Regions from separate parts of the Exiguobacterium sp. MMG028 genome, predicted to be linked through region 2. Evidence: riboswitches for the same ligand, from Rfam matches in the RefSeq annotation. Region 2 holds a riboswitch; the other holds the start of a gene.

Region 1 (3,410 bases), on a different contig from region 2:
CTCGGATGTCATCTTGTCACCGAGCACGACAAAGTCTCCTTCATTCTCACGATTCTCGTCATCGACGACGATGATCGGACGTCCGCGTCTTAATTCCTCAATGGCCCGTTCAATCGAATCAAACATTACCATCCCGCCTTTCCATAACCTTGTGATGCCAAAGATTCGAGTGTCATCTTCGACTGTCCGACTAGTTTTTCCATATATTTTGCCAACAAGTCACATTCCAAATTGACGGGGTCACCGACGTGCTTCGACCCGAGAACGGTCTCACTATACGTGTGCGGGATCAACGACAACGTAAACCCACGTTCGGATACATCGAATACGGTCAGACTCGTTCCGTCCACCGAAATCGAGCCTTTCGGCACGATGTATGGGAGAAGCGAAGGGTCGCATTGAATGTCGATATATACGGCATTTGCGAGTGGACGCTTCTTGGTGATGCGCCCGACGCCGTCAACATGTCCGGACACGAAATGCCCGCCGAATCGCCCGTTCGCCGGCATCGCTCGTTCGAGATTGACGCGCGTTCCTGGCTTCACGCCATCTAGACTGGATGCTTTCAGTGTCTCTGGCATCACATCAACGGCGAATGTTGACGCATCAAACGTTGTGACCGTCAAACAAATCCCATTTACCGAAATGCTGTCGCCGATTTTTACGTCATCGAGCACCTTTGCCCCCGATAGGACGAGCCGCAAGGACGGTCCGTTTCGTTTCACCGCTTTGACCGAACCGATTTCTTCTACGATTCCTGTAAACATCAGAGCGCCCCCTTTCGAAGGACGACTTTCAGATCAGGTCCAATCGTCTCGACCTGCTGAATCTCAAAACGAGAAATCGCATCCAGCGAACCTTCCTGTTGTGAACGGTAAACACCGTTTTTCCCGCCGAACACGCGCGGTGATTGATAGGCAACCCATTCATCCACGTACCCTCCGTCAAGAAGGGACGTGACAAGTGTCGGTCCCGCCTCGATCAATAAGCGTCCAACTCCGTTCGCGTAAAGTGTCTCGAGCACGTTTCCGAGCGACGTATAATCGAATAACTCGATTCCCATGGCACGTGCCTGTTCCCGTTTTTCTCTGTCGTCTGACGAGGTGAACAGGAGCACCGGGACGTCTTCAGCCGTTCGGGCAAGCGTGCTCGCAAGTGGCAAGCGAAGGTCACGGTCGAGGACGACTCGCTTCGGTTGACGTGTCTCATGGTCCAATCGAACGGTCAGTGCCGGATCATCCGCTAGCACCGTTCCGATTCCCGTTAAAATCGCATCGGTTTTGGCACGCAGTTCATGGACGTCACGACGGGCTTCCGGACTCGTCACCCATTGACTCTCACCGGAATCCAAGGAAACTTTTCCGTCGAGACTCGTCGCCGTCTTTAAGATGACGTACGGTCGTTTCGTCTCGAGCGCTCGTAAGAACGCTGGATTCAGTGCCCGCGCCTCCTCTTCAAGTAAACCGACTTCCACCTCGACGCCAGCCGACTTGAGACGCATGATCCCTTTCCCGGCAACGAGTGGGTTCGGGTCTTTCATGGCGATGACGACTCGTTTGACTCCGGATTCAACAATCAAGTCGGCACACGGTGGTGTCTTCCCATGATGCGAGCACGGCTCAAGTGTGACGTACAGTGTCGCCCCGTAAGCTGCCGCACCTGCCATCTTGATGGCGTGAACCTCGGCATGCGGCTCGCCCGCCTTGAGATGGGCACCTAGCCCGACGACGCGACCGTCTTTGACGAGAACGGCGCCGACAAGCGGGTTCACACCCGTCTGTCCGTCGGCAGATTTCGCCAATTGGATGGCTTGTTGCATGTACTGTTTCATCGTTCTCCCTCCTTTTTTCCGTACAAACAAAAGACCCTAAGGAACGGTCCTTAGGGTCTTGGTGGGAGGGTTTCGTCGTTTTTGGACAAGCCAAATAAACGTTTTCTTTACAGAAAAGCGTACGACGAAGCACAGGTCACGCGGACCTGTTTTTTGTTCCTTCTCCCATCCAGACTATACTGTCGGCTCTAGAGTCTCACTAGATCCACCGTTCGCACACGTGCGCCCGGGTCACGGACTTAGGGCATGGCCCATCACCGCCGGTTGGGAATTTCACCCGACCCCGAAGGAATATTTGTTTGTACAGATTTACTGTATCGCAATTATTTTGATTTCGCAAAACAAAAAGCGCTACCCGTGAGAGTAGCGCCTCGATTATGCGAGAAAGAGGACGACGAGAAGCCCGACAATCCAGCAATAATAAGAGAAATACTTTAATTCGCCTTTGGCCATGATGTGCTGGAACCATTTCAACGAAATCGCAGTCAACGCATACGAGGCGACAAACGCCAAGATGAGCGGACCGAATAAGTCACGTGTTTCCGGGTTCGTAAATAACGCCGGACCGTCCAAAATCATCGTCCCGAGACTGATCGGGATGAATAGGAAGAATGAGAAACGAAGTGCTGATTCCTGCTTAATCCCGAGTAACATCGCCATGACAATCGTCGCTCCAGAGCGACTGATTCCTGGGATGAGCGCCACCGCTTGGGCGAGTCCAATCAATACTGCGTCACGTAACGTGATTCCGCCGTCTCCTTTATTTCCGCGCATGTTTCGAATGAACCAAAGCGCGAGACCTGTGATGATGAGCGTGTATCCGACCGTCGCGACGCCACCGAGTACTTCTCCAATCCAGTCACCAAAAATGACACCTAGAACACCAGCTGGAACCGTTGCGACGAGGAGCAAGCCGATGAATTTCACATCGACCATCGTCTCATCTGTACGATCTTTCTTGAACAGGAACGTCCATAAACTGACGATGAGGCGGATGACATCTTTACGATAAACTGTCAAGACCGCGAGGAGCGAAGCAAAATTTACGAAAACTTCAAATGACAATCCCGGCAAATCGATGTTAAATAATTCTTGGAAGATAACAAGATGTCCACTTGATGAAATCGGGATCGGCTCCGTGAATCCTTGGATCAATCCGAGCAACGTATAAAATAACCAAACTGTCATAATGGTAATCCTCTTTTCTGTTTTTCACTCAATGCGCCTATTTTAGCAGAACTCGACTTTCGTTGACCAGCTGTTAAAAATTTTTTGATGTAATTTCAATATTCGATTGATTAGTCTGAAAATTAAATTTATTATAGAAGGGTACTCATCTGGAGCGAAGGCGATGACCCCATTTCTCCAGTTGGGTACTTTTTTATAAAAATATGACATTTTTGGTTGATTAAAACTTTTTGTTTACATTTATCACGAAATTCGATTTAATTTGTAATAGAACTGTTACCATTTTTTGAAATGTTTATCTGTGACTTTAGACCTATCCAATTCTTAGGAATTGTTTAATATTTTTCAAAATCACGTTAATAAATCCGAAAAACCATCCGATAGTATGATT
Region 2 (3,410 bases):
GTAGACGTCAGGACATACTTTCCGACCTTATCCATGAACGCATCCGAAGCGATTTTTGCCTGATACGGGGTAAAACAAATATTGTCGTAGACAAGGTCGAACCGTTCGCGTGCCAAGTCTTTCATCGTCGCGACCGATTGTCGGTCTCCTTTAATGGACCGTATTCCTTCGGCTTCTGGAACTTGCAATTGCCCCCTCGTCACAATTGTCACATCATCCCCCGCCTCCGCGAGTCGTAAGGCAAGTCGTTTCCCGAAATAGCGTGATCCTCCAAAAATCAATACTTTCCTCATCACCCTAGCCCCCTTCAATACGATTCTCTTCCCTACATTCCCTTTCCCCGACGTTCCGTAACTGGTCGAATCGCACAAAAAAAGACTATGGCGCTCCATAGTCTAAAATAATTAACATTCTCCTGGTGTCCCAGCGTTCGTCGCCGTCCGGAAACTTGAACCGCAGCCACACGTGGCGATGGCATTCGGGTTTTTAATCGTGAATCCCCCACCGAGCATCGATTGCTTGTAGTCAATCTCGAGCCCATCGACGACACCGTGATCGACTTCCGCAACGATGACGCGGACGCCGTGATGGTCGAATTGAATATCTTTATCCGTCTTTTCCTCATCAAAGCCCATTCCATATGAAAGTCCTGTACATCCGCCACCTTGGACCTTCACTCGCAAATATTGTGCATCCGGGCGTTCGGTCTGTTTCATCATCTCTTGTACTTGAAGTGCTGCTGATTCTGTCAAATGAATCATCTGAACTCCTCCTCATTTTATCTTCAATTCAAGTCAATTGACTTGTAGTTTTGTGCATTATCTTGTATAACTAAACTGTAACAAAAAAAATTAAATCGTTCCATCTTCGGGGCAGGGTGAAATTCCCGACCGGCGGTATTGAAGAATTTATTCTTCTCAGCCCGTGAGCGAGCAAGGCGTTGCTTGCTGATTTCGTGAGATTCGAAAGCCGACAGTACAGTCTGGATGGGAGAAGATGGCGGCATCCGACCGATATCCGGATGTTTTCTTTGACGTGGACTTTTCCACCTCGGAAAACATCTATTTCGTATGCGCGTAAACTCTCCCGATTGTCTTCATTGCAATCGGGTTTTTATATGCGACGGGTGCCATTCATCGAGGAGCGACCTAAAGGAGAGATTCTGATGAAAACTACGCGCAACAAACGATTGACAACTATGGTGACTTTGGCGATGCTCGGGACGATTTCGTTCGTACTCATGCTATTCAACTTCCCGCTCCCATTTTTACCGCCATTCCTCAAAGTGGATTTCAGTGACATTCCTGCACTCATTGCTGGGATCGTCTTTTCTCCACTCGCAGGTGTCGTGGTCGTCGGATTGAAAAACGTCTTGTACTATGTCTTTAACGGTGGCGGTGTCCCGGTCGGAGAGGTCGCAAACTTCTTCGCAGGTGTCGCATTCATGTACCCGGTCGCATGGTTCTATCACAAACGGAAGACGAACAAAGCACTCGCTTCTGGACTACTCGCCGGTACAATCACGATGGCACTCAGCCTCGCCATTTTAAACTATCTCGTCATCTTGCCAGCCTATGCCTTCTTCTTCGGAATGGCAGACATGGCCGACCCGGCCGTGAAGACGGACCTCGTCCTTTACGGGATCTTACCGTTCAACTTGATTAAAGCGATCTTGATCAGCGCACTCTTCGTTCCACTCTTCTTGAAATTGAAGCCGTGGATCGAACGTCAGCGCGTACAACTTCAAGCATAAACGATAAGCAAGCACCTAGATTAAATTCTAGGTGCTTTTTCTATGTATATACCCATTCTTCAATAGCGAAGTTTTATTGTATAGAGGGTCTTCACATGATTACGCTCAGGGACTTGAATCAATGCTAAGGACTCAAGCTTCCCTTCGATTTTTTGAATACGCTTTGTCAAATACTGAAATGCAGCTACTATCTGCGTGTCGGATAAGTGATTGGCCAACGTACAATGGGGGATCCATTTGTTCGGTATGTATAATGAATCCGAACAATCGTCAAAGTTTCCGTGTTGCGCATGGTGACTTTGATGAAGTCTGGCTAGTCCATCATTCAGCGTCGGAGCTAAAAATATTGTTTTCGAGTCAATGAAAGTCCCTATCGATTCAAAATTGATTGGAACCACTTGCGTTTTGGAATAATGCCGCGACAACCACTCGATATACATATCTACTGCTAACATTTTATAGCTCGCCAACGTGATATGAGGACGTAGATTTTTAATTTTAAACGCGTAGCTGGAGATTCCTTCTTCTTTTAACGAATTCCAAAGTTTCTGCACTTCCGCATCCGTTTCCTCGTCAAAATAGGCTACTAGAGCATACATTACAATCCCTCCTCACCTTTGATAATAGCGCACCCAGGATTGATTTTGTAAATTTTTCTAAGCGAATCGGTTATGTATCAAACATCCCCTACTAATTCCTTCGTCGCTGATTATTGAACACAAAAACGCGACCACCGAAGTGATCGCGTTTTCTTATACTAATTAGAGAAGAAGTCCAGCCAATGTAGCTGACATCAAGTTTGCAAGCGTACCTGCGAGAATCGCGAGGACACCCATACGTGCGATGTCACCACGACGGTTTGGTGCCATACCACCAAGACCACCGAGAAGGATCGCGAGTGATGAAATGTTGGCGAAACCACAAAGTGCGAATGCAATCATTGCTTCTGTACGAGCTGACAAATCACCAGAACCGATGATTGGTGCAAACTCAGAGAAGGCAACGAATTCGTTCAAGACTAGTTTTTGACCGAGGAAGCTACCGAATTGTACTGCATCTGCCCACGGAACACCGATAACAAATGCAAGTGGAGCAAACACGTAACCAAGGATCAATTCGAGTGACAAGCTATCAAATCCGAAGAGTCCGCCGACTGAACCGAGGATCAAGTTGACGAGCGCAATCAATGAAACGAACGCGAGAAGCATTGCACCGACGTTCAAAGCAAGGAAGAGACCGTCAGAAGCACCACGTGCCGCTGCATCGACGAAGTTCGCCGCTCTGTCTTCTTCGTCCTCTGCAATCTCGATGTCATCATCGTATTCTTCTGTTTCTGGAACGATGATTTTCGCGAACAAGAGACCAGCTGGCGCTGCCATGAAGCTCGCTGCGAGCAAGTACTCGAGTGGTACACCGAGTGCTGCGTATCCAGCAAGTACAGAACCGGCAACCGATGCGAGACCACCGACCATAACTGCGAAGAGCTCAGACTGTGTCATCGTAGGAAGGTAAGGCTTGATGACAAGCGGTGCTTCCGTTTGACCGACGAAGATGTTTGCTGTTGCTGAAAGTGACTCTTTACGTGACGTTCCTAATGCTTTCGCGAGTGCCGTACCAAGGATACGGATGACCCACTGCATGACGCCAAGGTAGTAGA

Evidence for each region. Region 2 has a riboswitch for FMN ahead of PJK55_RS00730 (ECF transporter S component). Riboswitches for the same ligand answer to the same signal wherever they lie in the genome.
Region 1: it holds a riboswitch for FMN, as region 2 does, so the genes downstream of both, ribD (bifunctional diaminohydroxyphosphoribosylaminopyrimidine deaminase/5-amino-6-(5-phosphoribosylamino)uracil reductase RibD) here and PJK55_RS00730 (ECF transporter S component) in region 2, are expected to answer to the same signal.

What each region holds. Positions count from the first base shown of each region.
Region 1 covers NZ_JAQJIN010000002.1:139,864-143,273, forward strand. The annotation lists gene ribB (3,4-dihydroxy-2-butanone-4-phosphate synthase) at 1-126, opposite strand, end outside; gene ribE (riboflavin synthase) at 126-767, opposite strand; gene ribD (bifunctional diaminohydroxyphosphoribosylaminopyrimidine deaminase/5-amino-6-(5-phosphoribosylamino)uracil reductase RibD) at 767-1,831, opposite strand; FMN riboswitch at 1,985-2,126, opposite strand; gene PJK55_RS08010 (undecaprenyl-diphosphate phosphatase) at 2,207-3,019, opposite strand.
Region 2 covers NZ_JAQJIN010000001.1:114,975-118,384, reverse strand. The annotation lists gene PJK55_RS00740 (NAD-dependent epimerase/dehydratase family protein) at 1-293, opposite strand, end outside; gene PJK55_RS00735 (HesB/IscA family protein) at 405-761, opposite strand; FMN riboswitch at 860-1,002, shown strand; gene PJK55_RS00730 (ECF transporter S component) at 1,166-1,753, shown strand; gene PJK55_RS00725 (2'-5' RNA ligase family protein) at 1,813-2,352, opposite strand; gene PJK55_RS00720 (NupC/NupG family nucleoside CNT transporter) at 2,515-3,410, opposite strand, start outside.